One region of the Peteryoungia algae genome, then DNA from elsewhere that is predicted to be linked to it. Evidence: riboswitches for the same ligand, from Rfam matches in the RefSeq annotation. Region 1 holds a riboswitch; the other holds the start of a gene.
The links. A riboswitch is a leader RNA that binds a small molecule or an ion and turns the genes downstream of it on or off. The one in region 1 is predicted to bind S-adenosylmethionine.
Positions count from the first base shown of each region.

Region 2: linked by a shared signal. The riboswitch ahead of metA (homoserine O-acetyltransferase MetA) and the one ahead of QTL56_RS17845 (O-succinylhomoserine sulfhydrylase) in region 1 are both predicted to bind S-adenosylmethionine.

Region 1 is NZ_CP128477.1:3,759,437-3,767,450, reverse strand. Features, by position in the region: gene QTL56_RS17880 (tellurite resistance TerB family protein) at 1-59, shown strand, start outside; gene QTL56_RS17875 (transporter substrate-binding domain-containing protein) at 66-938, opposite strand; gene QTL56_RS17870 (glycosyltransferase) at 1,003-2,997, shown strand; gene QTL56_RS17865 (VOC family protein) at 2,946-4,490, opposite strand; gene QTL56_RS17860 (NADPH-dependent FMN reductase) at 4,545-5,099, shown strand; tRNA gene QTL56_RS17855 (tRNA-Gly) at 5,107-5,180, opposite strand; gene QTL56_RS17850 (2'-deoxycytidine 5'-triphosphate deaminase) at 5,263-6,360, opposite strand; SAM riboswitch at 6,434-6,512, shown strand; gene QTL56_RS17845 (O-succinylhomoserine sulfhydrylase) at 6,558-7,736, shown strand; gene apaG (Co2+/Mg2+ efflux facilitator ApaG/CorD) at 7,930-8,014, shown strand, end outside.
Region 2 is NZ_CP128477.1:3,078,714-3,086,727, forward strand. Features, by position in the region: gene QTL56_RS14600 (pyridoxal-phosphate dependent enzyme) at 1-173, shown strand, start outside; gene leuD (3-isopropylmalate dehydratase small subunit) at 229-834, opposite strand; gene QTL56_RS14610 (hypothetical protein) at 1,005-1,235, opposite strand; gene QTL56_RS14615 (HpcH/HpaI aldolase/citrate lyase family protein) at 1,346-2,269, shown strand; gene QTL56_RS14620 (DUF1737 domain-containing protein) at 2,266-2,472, shown strand; SAM riboswitch at 2,585-2,662, shown strand; gene metA (homoserine O-acetyltransferase MetA) at 2,755-3,684, shown strand; gene QTL56_RS14630 (vWA domain-containing protein) at 3,767-4,951, shown strand; gene QTL56_RS14635 (aldose epimerase family protein) at 4,998-6,008, shown strand; tRNA gene QTL56_RS14640 (tRNA-Gly) at 6,118-6,192, opposite strand; gene QTL56_RS14645 (prolyl-tRNA synthetase associated domain-containing protein) at 6,466-6,969, shown strand; gene trxA (thioredoxin) at 7,034-8,008, shown strand.

The sequences.
Region 1 (8,014 bases):
ACAAGCTCACCTGTGCCGCGATCGAACGCAGCGCGTCTGCCCGTTACCGCCAGATCTGATCTCGCTCAGAAAAGACCGGCCGGGAAATATCGCAGATAAATTTCCTCCAGCCGCCCATCCTTCGAAAGCGCGGCCAGCGCGCTTTCGAGCGCGCCTGCCAGCGCGCCATCCTGACCGCCGACCATGATCGTCATGCCTTCGCCGAGATGACGCTCCGACAGGAAGGGTCCATCGAGGAAACGGCAGCAGCCGGCTGATTGCGGGCTTACCATCCAGAAGGACAGCTGCAGGGCGTCGGCGAAGACGGCCGAAACCTCCTTCTCCTTCAGAGCCTGCATTGCGGCATCGCGATCCTCGAACTGGACCCGCTCAATATTCGGGAAGAAGGCCTCCAGCATCGCGGCATGGGCCGTATCCTTGACCACACCGACCTTGCGCCCGAACAACCCGCCGGCATCCTGGCGTGGCAAGACTTCGTCGCTGCGCAGAAGAAAACGGGCCGGCAAGAGCAAATAAGGGCGGGTGAAATTGAAGCGCTCGCGCAAATCCGGCGTGACCGCCACGCCCGCCATGACCGCCTCCCCCTGCTTGGCTTCGAGCGCCTGAGTGAGCTGCGCATAGGGCAGCGCCTGGATCTGGCAGCGGGTCTGCAGCCCGAGTTCCTCGCATAGCGCCCGGGCGAGATCGATATGGAAGCCCGAAAGCCTGCCGTTCTGGTCGGTGAAGTTAAACGGCGGAAAATCTGTCGTCGTCAGGAAGCGCAGGCGCAGAGCGCCACTGACATCGGGCCGGACCAACCGTTCACGAGCATCGAACAGCACCGGAAATTCCGGCTCCTGACTTCTGGCCGACGGTGCCACGAGCCCCCAGGTCAGCAGAAGGGCCACCAACAGCCTCCACAACCCCATTAAATCTAGGGATGTAACTTTTGCGCGCATCTCTATCATCATCGTCTGGGGTCAAAGCGGGGCGTCGTTCAGTCAGATGACGTGTAGCAGCTTGGTGTGGACGAGGGAATACGGCCCGCGGATCGTTGCCGCGCGCCAGGGGCGAACACCGGTGCATGACAGGCGGAGTGCCACAAGCGCGCCCGGCATGATCGATTGCGCGCAGCTGAAAGCGGAAGCACGGCGGCTCCATACACTCGGCATTTCCAAGCCGCTGATCGCCAAGATGGCGCAGCAAGCGGCAATTAACGGAACCAGCGTCGAGGCGGAACTTCTCGCGAGCGGCGCGGTCAACGAGGACGCATATTTCGCCGGTCTGGCGCGCATGTACGATCTGCCCTTTCTTTCCGAGATTGATCCGGCGCTCGTCGTGGACCACGTCCATGGCGACACACAGCTCGTCGAACCACGCATGCTGCGACTGCATCACACGGACAGGCCTCCGGTCATGGCCGTGGCGGCGAACATCCTGCACATGGACGGTCTGGCGAAACGCTTCGGTCGTAGTGGAAATGGGGCCGGAAGCCTGGTGGTGACGACGCCGTCCGCAATCCGTCGAGCCGCCTGGAAAGCAGGCGAGAACCGTCGCGTCAACCATGCGGTGCGTGGTCTGTTCGATCATCAGCAACCTCTTTCGGCGCGGCTCGTGGTCACGGGTGATCAGGGCTTTTTCGCCGGCGCCAGCCTTTGCCTGCTCAGTCTGCTCCTGATCTATGCGCCGATGGTCGCGGTGGTGCTCGCCCACATGATGCTGTCCTTCTTCCACACAGCGGCCCTCTTCCTGAGGATGGCTGCGGTCTCCCACGGCCGGCATCATCCGCGACCGGACGTTTCCTTTGAGAGTACCGCGGGCACGCTTCCGATCTATACGGTCATGGTCGCGCTCTATCGCGAGACGGCCGTCGTGCCGCAACTGATCGCGGCCCTCGATGCACTCGACTGGCCACGCAGCCTGCTCGATGTGAAACTGGTCTGCGAGGCGGATGACCTCGAAACGCTGGACGCCATAAGGCGGGCGCAGCCTGGACCGCATATCGAAGTGGTCGAGGTGCCGGCCATGGCGCCGCGCACCAAGCCGAAAGCGCTGACCTATGCGCTATCAGGCGCGCGCGGCGAGTTCCTGACCATCTACGATGCCGAAGATCGACCGCATCCGCGGCAACTGCGGGAGGCCTATCATGCCTTCCGTCTCGGCCCTTCCGAGCTCGCCTGTCTGCAGTCACCACTGGTGATCGACAATGCCGGCGACCGATGGATCAGCGCGATCTTCGCGCTCGAATATTCCGCCCTGTTCCGCCGTCTCCTGCCGGCACTCGGCTTCTATCGCCTGCCCTTGCCGCTCGGCGGCACGTCGAACCATTTCAAGACCGCCCTGCTCAAGGCCAGCGGAGGCTGGGACCCCTACAATGTGACCGAGGACGCGGATCTCGGCATGCGGCTCTGTCGCATGGGCTATCGCTCCTCGACGCTCACACTTCCGACCTATGAGGATGCGCCGACCGATTTTGCCATCTGGCTCGCACAGCGCACCCGCTGGTACAAAGGCTGGCTGCAAACATGGCTGGTGCTGATGCGCCATCCCCTGCGCACCGCGCGCGACATGGGGCCGTTTTCCTTCTTTGTCTTCCAGCTGCTTGTCGGCGGCATGCTGGTCGCAGCGCTCAGCCATCCCGGTCTGCTGATCTTCATCACGCTCTCTGTCCTGTCGCTGATGCAGATTCCGGCGCCGCAACCGAATGTCTTCACCACGATGATGCTCGCCATGGACATTTTCAACATTCTGGGCAGCTATGCCGTCTTCTTCGCGCTTGGGGCCACACCGATGACGGACCGGGAGAAAAAGGGCATGGGGTGGAAATGGACGATGATCCCCGTCTACTGGATGGCCGTATCGCTGGCAGCCTGGAAGGCCGTGGTCGAGCTCAGGCTCAAGCCCTTTCACTGGAACAAGACACCGCACCAGCCGAGACGCAGCACATCCCTGGCGCTCGGAATTGTTCAGACAAACCCGGCAGTCCCCGCCGTCACGTCCTCGTCCGAGAGGTTGTGATCCCCGGCGACCCGCGTCAGCGTGATCCGGGCGCCGCGGTCTCTCAATTGCTTGGCCAGGATCTCACTCTCGCCGGCTGCGGGATCGTCCGATCCGATGACCATCTGAATGCGCGTGCCCGAGAGATCGGCTTTCGGCGGATCGCTCTGAACCGGCATGGGCCGCAGAAGCATCGCTTCTCGAACGACACCCGGATGCAACATGATCGTGGCCGCGAGAAAATTCGCGCCGTTGGAATAGCCGGCGAAACGCAGGCGCATTTCGTCAATGCCATAGGCCTGTTTGGCATCCTCGATGAATGCGGCGAAGGCTTCGGCCTCCGCGACGATGTCCTTCTGGTCGAAATCGCGCGGACCGAAGCGGCGAAAGAAGCGGGCCACACCTTCCTCCGTCGCGCGGCCCCGAAGGCCGAGAAGGGTCGACGACGGCGCGATCTTGCGCGCGAAGGGCAGAAGGCTCGCCTCATTGCCGCCGGTTCCGTGCAGCAGGACGAGCGTCGAGCCATCACCGGCATCCGGCTCGTGGATGCGGTGCACGAAGGACAGGTCGCGGTATATGGTCCGAGGCTCTCCCGGAAGCGCGAATTGCGGCAGCATCGGCACGATGTCTTGCGGGCGCAGGTGAAAGTGTTCGGGGATGAAGAGCTGATCTCCGAGGGTTTCCAGCGGCTCGTCGATGGCAAAGCCCGGACCATCGGAGGCGAGTTCGATCAGACAGCCTGCGGGCTCGCGGACATAGAGGGAATAGAAGTATTTGCGGTCATGCATGTTGATCGTGTCGTCACCGCTCGACTTCAGCTCGGTCGCCTGCGCTTCGACGGCGGCGCGATCAGCCATGCGCAGCGCCACATGATCGATGGCGCCAGTGCCGGGGGCTGCGGGCCAGAAGCCACTGGCGTCGCGCACATCGATACCCTGACCGCTTTCAGACGTGAGGCGGGTGATCGTGCCCTCAGTCGCCGACACACGGAAACCGGCATGGCGGGTGAGAAAGTCGGCGGTCTGCTGAGGCTGCTCCGACAGCAGGGTCGCTGCCCGCAGACGGGTGATCGCATCCCTCGCTTCAATGCCGCGCACCGGCCAGGCCGCGCCCGGCTCAACCGCGCTCGTGCCGACGAGCTTGACGATGACGCCATCAGGGTCGATGAGCCTGAGCACAGGCTCGGCGAATTCGGTTGCGGGGCCGGTCGCTGCAACACCGAACTGCAAGGCACGCGTCAGCCAGAAGCCGATCGCATCCGGCTGAATGGCAAAGGCGATTTCGCTTGCCGCCCCATGGCCGACGCGGCCGGGGGAACCGTCTTCCCAGGCCAGAAATGTCACCAGCGAGCCGGGACCTGCGACGGCGTCGCCGTAAAACAGATGGAGCTGGGCGGCATCCTCGAAGCCCCCTGTGCGCTTGACGAGTCTCAGGCCCAGAAAACCGCAATAGAAGTCGACATTGGCCTGGATCTTCCGGGTGATCGCCGTGATGTGGTGCAGGCCGCTGGTCATCGCATTCTCCCTGTTCTACCCTCCCTTACAACAAATCCATACGAGGAAAAAATCATGGTGACACTGCTCGGCATTTCGGGAAGCCTGCGCAAGGGCTCGCTCAATACAGCGCTGCTGAAGGCCGCGACAGAAATCAAGGCCGAGGGCTATGCGCTGGAGGCTTCAGGCATCCACGGCATCCCACTCTATGACGGAGACCTCGAAGAAGCAGAGGGCATCCCGGCCGCTGTCACCACTCTCAAGGAGAAGATCATCGCCGCCGACGGCGTGATCCTGTTCACCCCCGAATACAACAACGGCATACCCGGTGCCTTCAAGAATGCCATCGACTGGCTGTCACGCCCTTCCTCCGACATGGCCAAGGTCTTCGGCAACAAGCCCTTCGCCCTGGTCGGCGCCTCGCCCGGCAATTTCGGCACGCTGCTTAGCCAGAACGCCTGGCTCTCGGTCCTGCACACGCTCGGTTGCCAGGTGTTTGCGGAAAAGCGGTTGATGGTGTCTCGGGCACATACGCTGTTCGACGCCGAGGGCAATCTCACCGACGAGGCCACGGCCAAGCGGCTGGGCGATCTGCTGGCAGCGTTTGCGCGGTTTGCGGGTGGTAGGTGAGGAAAGCTGGAGCGGGTGAAGGGAATCGAACCCTCGTATTCAGCTTGGGAAGCTGCTGCTCTACCATTGAGCTACACCCGCAACGGGGATGAGAAATCCAACAGTTCGACCGGAGTGTCAAGCCGGATGGGACGGAAAGGGGCGCGAATGCCGCCCCTCTTTGTCAGGGCAGGCGGAAGTGCTTGGAGAGTTTCAAGCCCTGTGCCTGATAGTTGGAGCCAAGGCCCGTACCGTAGAGGCCCTCCGGGCGCTCCTGCATATGCTCGTAGACGAGGCGGCCGATCACCTGGCCGTGTTCGAGGATGAAGGGCACTTCGTGGCTGCGGACTTCGAGCACCGCGCGGCTGCCCGAGCCGCCGGCCGGCGCATGGCCGAAGCCGGGGTCGAAGAAGCCGGCATAGTGGACGCGGAATTCGCCGACAAGCGGATCGTATGGCGTCATTTCGGCGGCGTAGAGCGGCGGCACATGCACCGCTTCGTTGGAGACGAGGATGTAGAACTCGTCCGGATCGAGGATGAGTTCGTCGCGGCCACGGCTGTAGAGCGGCTCCCAGAAATCCAAGACCTCATGGGCACCCTTCAGGTCGACGTCGATAACCGAGGTGTGGTGCTTGCCGCGATAGCCGATCAGGCCTTGCGGGCCCGAGCCTTTCAGGTCGATCGACAGCGCAATGCCGCCGCCCGAGACGTTTGGCATGTCGCTCGCAACCAGCGTCTCGGCCTTGTGCAGGTCAAAGAGTTCGGCCTCGCCCAGTAGGGCATGGCCGACCCGGAAACGGATCTGCGACAGGCGGGAGCCGCGTCGCACGATGATCGGGAAGGTGCGCGGCGAGATTTCGAGAAAGAGCTGGCCCTTGTAGCCGGCAGGGACCTTGTCGAATTCCTGGGCGTAATCGACCATGACGCGGGTGAAGATGTCGAGGCGGCCGGTCGAACTCTTCGGATTGGCCGAAGCCGAGATTTCGGCCGGCAGGTCGAGGCTTTCCATCAGCGGCACGATGTAGACGCAGCCGGTTTCGAGAACCGCACCGTTTTCGAGATCGATCTCGTGAAGGGTCAGCCGCTCCAGCTTCTCGGCAACCGTATGCCCCCGGCCCGGCATGAAACTCGCGCGCACGCGGATCGCCTTGCCCCCTAGGCGCAGATCGAGGCTTGCGGGCTGGATCTGGTCCTTGTCCAGCATGACCTCGCTCTTCAGCTGGCCGCCACCGAACAAGGCGCCGATCGCACGATCGGACAAAATCCCGGGTTTCAAGGTCATGATCTCAATCCTGTTTGGGCCAGACAAAACCAAAGCCCACCAATTGACGCAAGACCCGCGAAGGCGTAAGGCAGCCTTATCCCGTGGTGATTTGGCCGGTCGGCTTGCAGCCACGTTAAACAAGTGGCTAAATAGACCGGGTTTACGAAACCGGTCCGTTCACGCGACCGGTTTTTTTGTGTTCGAAAGGCACGCGCATGAGCAAGAACTGGCGCCCGGCAACCACCCTCGTCCATGGCGGCACGCTACGCTCTCCCTATGGCGAGACGTCCGAAGCGATCTTCCTCACCCAGGGCTTCGTCTATGACAGCTCGGAAGCGGCGGAGGCCCGCTTCAAGGGCGAGAACGAAGGCTATATCTACGCCCGCTACGGCAGCCCGACCAATGACATGTTCGAAAAGCGCATGTGCATGATGGAAGGCGCCGAAGATGCCCGCGCCATGGCGTCGGGCATGGCTGCCGTCGCCGCCGCCGTACTGTGCCAGGTCAAGGCCGGCGACCATATCGTCGCTGCCCGCGCGCTTTTCGGCTCCTGCCGTTACGTCGTCGAGACGCTGGCGCCTCGTTACGGCGTGGAATGCACACTGGTCGACGGCCGGGACCTCGCCAATTGGGAAGCCGCGATCCGGCCGAATACCAAGGTCATGTTCCTGGAAAGCCCGACCAACCCGACGCTCGAAGTAATCGACGTCGCGGGCGTCGCCAAGCTCGCCGACCAGATCGGTGCCAAGCTGATCGTCGACAACGTCTTTGCCACCCCGCTCTTCCAGAAGCCTCTGGAGCTCGGCGCGCATGTCGTCGTCTATTCCGCGACGAAGCATATCGACGGCCAGGGCCGCTGCCTCGGCGGCGTCGTCTTGTCGTCGAAGGAGTGGATCGACGAGAATCTGCACGATTACTTCCGCCATACCGGCCCTGCCATGTCGCCGTTCAATGCCTGGACGCTTCTGAAGGGCGTCGAGACATTGCCGCTGCGCGTCAAGCAGCAAACGGCGAGTGCCGCAGCGATCGCCGATTTCCTCGCGGAACAGGGTGCCGTGGCGAAGGTGATCTATCCCGGACGCAAGGATCATCCGCAGGCCGATATCATCGCCAAGCAGATGACCGGCGGCTCGACGCTGGTATGCTTCGAGCTGAAGGGCGGCAAGGACGCGGCCTTCAAGCTGCAGAATGCGCTCGAGATCATCAAGATCTCCAACAATCTCGGCGACGCCAAGAGCCTGATCACCCATCCGGCCACCACCACCCACAAGAACCTCACCGACGAAGCCCGCGCCGAGCTCGGGATTTCGGGCGGCACTGTCCGTCTGTCCTGCGGGATCGAGGACACGCTGGACCTGATCGAAGACTTCGAAAAGGCGTTCAGGGCCATCTGAGCCGACACCGAAGCGCTTCGGCATACAAAAATTATCAGCCGCGAGTGGCGTCGCGACTGCCCCCTTGCCCTTGACGCGACGGGCTGCGTCGTTATCCCTTCAAGGCAATGTGACGTTCCGCGGCGGATCTTGTTGCCGCCACAAAGAACGCCATCTCTATGGGAATGAAGACACGCTTTCGCAGGGTCCATGCATGTATCGCGCACTGACACGGGACATCGAGGTTCTGGTCGAACCTTACTATCTCGAGGAACAGTCTGACCCGGATGACAGCCGCT
Region 2 (8,014 bases), 680 kb from region 1:
AATTCGCCGATGCGCAGCGGATTCTGGTCGAACCGGCCTGTGGTGCAGCACTCGCCGTTGCAGATGTGCATGCCGATCTGCTGTCGCGCTTCAAGGCGCCGCTCGTCGAGGTGTGCGGCGGGATCGGCGTGTCGCTCGCGTCACTCGAGACATGGCGCACGCGCTTCCTCTGAACCAATAAAAAAGCCGGGCTCACGCCCGGCTTGATTGTCTCACATCCGCCTGGTCTCAGGCCCAGGGGCGCTGCGCAGCGTTGGACTGTTCGAAACTCGTGATATTCGATGCCTTTTCGAGCGTCAGGCCGATGTCATCGAGGCCGTTTAGCAGGCAATGGCGCTTGAAGGCATCGATTTCGAACGAGATCCGGCCGCCATCGGGACCGGTGATTTCCGAGGCTTCCAGATCGACGGTCAGCACGGCATTCGAACCGCGGCTAGCGTCATCCATCAGCTTGTCCAGATCGCTGTGGCTGACGATGATCGGCAGGATGCCGTTCTTGAAGCAGTTGTTGTAGAAAATATCGGCGAAGGACGTCGAGATCACGCAGCGGATACCGAAGTCCAGCAAGGCCCAGGGAGCATGTTCGCGCGAGGAACCGCAGCCGAAATTGTCGCCGGCAACGAGGATCTGCGCATTGCGGTAGGCCGGCTTGTTCAGGACGAAATCCGGGTTCTCCGAACCGTCTTCCTTGTAGCGAGCCTCCGCGAAGAGGCCAGTGCCGAGACCGGTGCGCTTGATGGTCTTCAGATAGTCCTTCGGAATGATCATGTCCGTGTCGACGTTGACGACCGGAAGCGGTGCTGCGACACCGGTGAGCTTTACGAACTTGTCCATCAATCTGCCTTCGATCTGGCTAATGCGGGTTTGGTGTCCCGCCCATAGAGCAAAACCGCGAGAAATTGAAGGAGATTCTTGCAAATGACGGATGCGGGCCCGCAGGATTTGCCCACGTGTCTATCCTCTCACCCGCGCGCGGGTCGGAGACGGATCGCAGTCCTGAACGATCAGAGATCGATGATGGTGCCCTTGCCGTCGTTCCAGACGCGCACGCCCTCGCTCGGTTTTGCCTTCGCATAGACCGGAGCGCGCTTCGTCTTGCCCATCAGCATGCGAGCACCGAGCGTCACGGTGAGGAGCGCCCCGATGACAAGCGTCAGCGAGACCGCGAAAGCGGCTGCGATACCGACAAATGCGAGGCCGGCAATGGCATAGGCGGCAGAGCGGATATTTTGCATGATCGTGTCCTTTCTCGCCAGCCAAGGTGGCCCTTCTTCTCCAGCATTGCAAGGGGCTTTCACCCAATTGTCATCTTGCGTGGTCGGCCAAAGCTTGCCAGAACTCGCCCATGACTTCAGAGCCATTCTCCTTTCGCTTTCACCACCCCTCTCGGTTGCGTCGGTCCGTGCTGACGGTGCCGGCGGTCAACGAACGGGCCCTGCAAAAGGTGCCTAGCCTCGACTGCGACGCGGTGATTTTCGACCTCGAGGACTCGGTTGCCGAAGACCGGAAGGCGGAAGCGCGAGACAAGCTTCTGACATTCCTGACGAATTCTGACCTCGGACATCGCGAGCGCATCATTCGCATCAACGCGACGGATACACCCCATTTTCTCGAGGACATGAACCTCATCCTTGCTGCAGCGCCCGACGCCGTCCTTCTCCCGAAGGTCGAAGAGCCGGTGACGGTTCAGGACGTTGCGGATCGTCTCGGCGAGCACGCTGCGGCGGAAGGTCTCAGGATCTGGGCAATGATCGAAACCCCGCGCGGCATCCTCAACGGTGCAGCGATCGCCTCCGCCGGCCGGACAAGCGACAGCCGGCTCGATGCCTTGGTCGTCGGCTTGAACGACCTGCGCAAGGCGACCGGCATCCCGGAGGCGCCGGGGCGCACCTATCTCGTGCCTTATCTGATGCAGGTCGTGCTCGCGGCCCGTGCCTATGGACTTGATGTCATCGACAGTGTCTCGAACGATTTCCGCGATCTCGAAGCTCTGTCAGCCGAGTGCGCGCAAGGGCGCGGCATGGGGTTCGACGGAAAGATGCTGATCCATCCGGCCCAGATCAGTCCCGCCAACCAACATTTCGGACCCGACGAGGCGGCAATCATCGACGCCCGCATAGTGGCCAATGCTTTCGCCGACCCGGCCCATGCGGGCCTCAACGTCATCAACATCGATGGGCGCATGATCGAGAAGCTGCATGCCGAGGAGGCGACGCGCCTTCTCGCCAAGGTCGCCCTGATCGACGCCAGAAAGGACAAGTCACCATGAAAGTCTATCGTTTCCTCACCGGCCCTGACGATTCCAGCTTCTGCCACCGCGTCACCGATGCCCTCAACAAGGGTTGGGAACTGCATGGCTCCCCGAGCCACTCCTTCAATGCGGCCGAGAACAAGATGTATTGCGGCCAGGCCGTGGTGAAGACCGTGCATGGCAAGGACTATGATCCGTCGATGAAACTCGGCGAGCAATAGCCAGCTCGCCACACAGCCGGCGAGGGCGAAACTGGCTTTCCGGCGCGCTGCCCGGCTGTGCCTCCATGCCTGGCCGAACCCCATTGATTCGCAGTCCGGACAGGGGTAAAACGCCTTGTTCCGTGGTGATTTGGCCGGCCGGCTTGCAGCCACGTAAAATAAGTCGCTAAAGGGCCGAGGCGAGTTATCAGACTTTCCGAGGACCGGTGGCGATATTGAAGCCGCCGGTATTTTTGTTTCCGCGGTCCGAAGACCGCCGTAACAAGGAAAGTCGAGAGTAAGATGCCGATCAGGATTCCCGATACGCTGCCCGCCTTTGAGACCCTCGTGCATGAGGGCGTGCGGGTCATGACCGAAACCATGGCTATCCGCCAGGACATTCGCCCACTGCAGATCGGCCTGCTCAACCTCATGCCGAACAAGATCAAGACCGAAGTCCAGTTCGCCCGGCTGATCGGCGCCTCGCCGCTGCAGGTGGAGCTGACACTCGTCCGTGTCGGCGGCCACAAGGCCAAGAACACGCCGGAAGACCATCTTCTGTCCTTCTACCAGACCTGGGACGAGGTGAAGCACCGCAAGTTCGACGGCTTCATCATCACCGGCGCCCCGATCGAGACCCTGCCCTTCGAGGAGGTTACCTATTGGCCGGAACTCGAGCAGATCCTTGATTGGACCGAGACCAACGTGCATTCGACCATGAATGTTTGCTGGGGCGGCATGGCTGCCATCTACCACTTCCACAAGGTTCCGAAACATCCGCTGAAGGAAAAGGCGTTTGGCGTCTATCGCCATCGAAACCTCGCGCCCTCATCGGTCTATCTCAACGGGTTTTCGGACGATTTTCAGGTGCCGGTCTCGCGCTGGACGGAAGTTCGCCGCGCCGACATCGAGAAGATATCGGACCTGGAAATCCTGCTGGAATCCGACGAGATGGGCGTCTGCCTGGTGCAGGAGAAGCGCGCCAACCGCCTCTATATGTTCAATCACGTGGAATATGACTCGACCTCGCTGGGCGACGAATATTTCCGCGACAAGTCTGCCGGAATTCCGATCAAGCTGCCCCACAATTACTTCCCCCACAACGATGACGCACTCCCCCCGCTCAACCGCTGGCGCGGCCATGCGCATCTGCTGTTTGGCAACTGGATCAATGAGATCTACCAGATGACGCCCTATGACCTGAATGAGATCGGCAGCGGTGTAACACGCTGATACCGCAGGCCGTTTTTGGCGGGACAGGCTGGTCGCTCTGTGACAGGATGCGGCCGCCGATAAACCGAGCCTATTCTGATCGATGTTTCTGCCGTTTTTCCTGCGATTGAAAGAAGAGAAGGTTCCTGTGACGCTGCGGGAATACCTCGCTCTGCTGCAAGGCCTTCAGGCGGGCCTTGTCGATTTCGATCCGGATGGCTTCTACTATCTCGCCCGCACCACGCTGGTGAAGGACGAGCGTTTCATCGATCGTTTCGATCGGGTCTTTTCAGAGATTTTCGGCGGCATTTTCAGTGGAGATGCCAACAAGCGCATCGATGCGGGCGTGATCCCGGAAGACTGGCTGCGCCGCCTCGGCGAGAAGCACCTCTCGGACGAAGACAAGAAGCTGATCGAGGCACTGGGCGGCTTCGAGAAGCTGATGGAGACCCTCAGGCAACGTCTCGCGGAGCAGAAGGAGCGCCACCAGGGCGGCAATAAGTGGGTCGGCACGGCCGGCACGTCGCCCTTCGGCGCTTATGGCTACAATCCGGAAGGCGTGCGCATCGGCCAGAACGAAAGCCGGCACCGGAAAGCGGTGAAGGTCTGGGACCAGCGCGAGTTCCGCAATCTCGATGACCGCGTCGAATTGGGCACGCGCAACATCAAGGTGGCGCTGCGACGATTGCGTCGCTTCGTGCGCGAGGGAGCCGCAGAGGAGCTGGATCTCTCCGGCACGATCCGCTCGACCGCCGAACACGGCTATCTCGACGTGAAGACCCGGCCCGAACGGCGCAATGCCGTGAAGCTGCTGATGTTCTTCGACATCGGCGGCTCGATGGACGACCATGTCCGCGAGATCGAGGAGCTGTTCTCGGCCGCACGCTCCGAATTCCGGCACATGGAATATTTCTACTTCCACAACTGCCCATATGAGAAGGTCTGGAAGGACAACCAACGCCGCCATTCAGATGCCATGTCGACCCTCGACGTCATCCGCACGTTCGGGCCGGACTACCGGCTGATCTTTGTCGGCGATGCGGCGATGAGCCCCTATGAGGTCACACATCCGGGCGGCTCGGTCGAGCACTGGAACGCCGAGAGTGGCGCGACCTGGCTGACGCGGCTCACAGATCACTTCCCGCGGCATCTCTGGATCAATCCCCTGCCGGAGACACGTTGGGACTATACGATGTCGGTGGGCCTGATTCGAAATCTGATTGGGAACCGAATGCATGCCCTGACGCTCGGTGGCCTGGAAGCCGCCGCACGCGAACTGGCGCGGTGACCGCGAAACAATAGACAACAATGAGACAAAGCGAGGAAACGACGCGATGACGAGGACTGTGTTCGGCGTGATGCCAACGGGAGACGCAGTGGAGAAAGTGGTCCTGAAGGGAGGCGGCCTGACCGCCTCGATCCTCACCTTCGGTGCTGTGTTGCAGGATCTGCGTCTCGAAGGTCACGACGCTCCTCTGGTGCTCGGCTTCGAAGATCTTGCCGGCTATCTCGATCATTCACCCTATTTCGGCGCGACACCCGGACGCTGTGCGAACCGGATAGGCGATGGCCGATTCACTCTTGATGGCGTCGATCATCAGCTTGAGCTCAACGAGCGCGGTGTCAGTCACCTTCATGGCGGCTCGGACGGCATGGGGCGCCGGAACTGGGTGATCCTCGAACTCGGCCCCGACTTCGTCCAGATGGAGATCACCGATCCGGACGGACGCGCCGGCTACCCGGGCACCACGCGCACCTGCGCCACCTTTGCACTCAAAGCCGGCGGTGTTTTCTCGGCCGTCTATGAAACGGTGACCGACAAGCCGACGATCGCCAATGTCTGTCACCATGCCTACTTCAATCTCGATGGCCGCCCCGACATTCTGGGTCATGACCTGATGATCGCCGCCGATCACTACACCCCTGTCGACGGCAGAATGATCCCGACAGGCGAAATCCGCCCGGTCGAAAACACGGCCTTCGACTTCCGCGAGATGCGGCCGATCCGCCTCGAAGTCGATGGCGCGCAACTCGGCTACGACCACAACTTCTGCTTTTCCAGCAGCCGCGTGTCCAAGCGCAGCGTTGCGCTGGCGCGCAGCGTCAATTCCGGCGTGACCATGGAGATCCTGACGACCGAACCGGGCGTTCAGTTCTATGCCGGCGGCAAGGTCGCTCCAGCCGTTCCTGGCCTCGAAGGCCGCCGCTACGGCGCCTTCGCCGGCTTCTGCATGGAAACGCAGGTCTGGCCGGACGCGATCAACCATCCGAACTTCCCGAACGCAGTTCTGCGCCCCGGTGAAGTGCTGCGCCAGGAAACGGACTACAACTTCTCGAAGGCGTGAGCCGAGGACCGCCGGCTGCGGGGAAACCTGCGGCCGGCAAAACATGCACGAAGCCAGCAGCGCCAGGACCGCGGCGCATGATCCCAAAATGTCTCTTGAGGAGAAAGAATGGAGCGGGTGAAGCGATTCGAACGCTCGACCCCAACCTTGGCAAGGTTGTGCTCTACCCCTGAGCTACACCCGCTCATAACCTCGATCCTGGGGTAGTGTCTGGATCGTGGGCCGTCCGTCTTGCGGCGACGGGCGCTATATGGCCCAACCGATTTTCAAATGCAACAGGGAAATGACGGATCGGCGCGAAAAAAATTCAACCGCGGCGCAAGAGACTGAGAAAGCTCACCTTTTCCGGGGTTTTCGGCTGCAGGAAAGATTGCAGCATGTCGGTCTTGGGCCTATCGCTCAAAGGAAATTCCGGTACAGGATCGGACCAATCGACAGACAATCGAAGCGAGGCCCCATGATGACGCCGAAAACACCAGATGATCTCTTCCGTTTCCTGGATGATTTGGGAATAGCGCACAAGACGAAGAGCCATCCGCCCGTCTTCACGGTGGCGGAATCGGTTTCGCTGCGTGACGAGATCCCAGGCGGCCACACGAAGAACCTCTTCGTGAAGGACAAGAAGGACAACTTCTTCCTGCTGACGGTCGAAGAAAATGCCGCGGTCGATCTGAAAACCGTACACACGATCATCGACGCCGCGAGCAAGGTATCGTTCGGCAAGCCGGAAAAGCTGATGGAATATCTGGGCGTTGCGCCCGGCTCGGTGACCGCCTTCGGCGCGATCAACGACACTGGCCGGAACGTCACCTTTGTTCTGGACGAGGCCCTGATGCAACACGACATCATCAATTGTCACCCGCTCTCCAACGATGCGACGACGTCGATTGGCCGTGAAGACCTGATCCGCTTCATGGCAGCGACCGGCCACACGCCGCTTGTCTTGAAAGTCACGGCCTGACATACGATCTTATCGGCAAGGACGGCGGCCGCGCGAAGGCTGCGAAACAGGCGGGAGATGCACGATGAGCGAATACGGCAACCCTTACGGCGGCTATGGCAACCAGACCATGACAGCCAAGGCCCAGTTCAATGGCGCTCCTGAAGGTTCCGCGCCGGCCGCAGATCTGATCAAGGATACAACGACGGCGAATTTCGCCCGCGACGTGATGGACGAATCCCGCAACCAGCCGGTTCTGGTCGATTTCTGGGCCCCTTGGTGCGGTCCCTGCAAGCAGTTGACCCCGATCATCGAGAAGGCCGTCAACGAGGCTGGCGGGCGCGTCAAGCTGGTCAAGATGAACATTGACGACCATCCGTCCGTTGCCGGACAGCTCGGCATCCAGTCGATTCCGGCTGTGGTCGCATTCGTCGACGGACGTCCGGCGGACGGTTTCATGGGAGCGCTGCCCGAGAGCCAGGTCAAGGCCTTCATCGACAAGGTGGCGGGCCCCGCCGGTGCCGACCAGGCCGCCGAGATCGCGGCAGTCCTGGAAGAAGCCTCCGGCCTGCTCTCGACCGGCGACATTGATGGCGCAGCGCAGCTTTTCGCCGCCATTCTGCAGGCGGACCCGGACAATACCCGGGCGATTGCCGGCCTCGCCGACTGCATGATCGGCGCCAACCAGCATCAGCGGGCGCGCGAACTGCTGACCCAGATGCCCGAGGAACTCGCCAAGGCACCGGAAGTCCAGGCGCTGTTGAAGCGGCTCGACCAGATTGATGAGGCCCGCAAGCTGGGTGACCCTGTGGCACTTGAACACACGCTGTCTCTCGATCCCGACGATCACGAGTCGCGCACGAAACTGGCCAAGATCCGCAATGTCGAAGGACGTCGCGAGGAGGCAGCCGAGCATTTGCTTCTGATCATGAAGCGTGATCGGACTTTCGACGACGATGGCGCGCGCAAGCAGCTGCTGCAATTCTTCGAAGTTTGGGGTCCCACGGACCCGGCAACAGTCATGGCGCGGCGCAAGCTGTCTTCGATCCTTTTTTCGTGAGCCGCC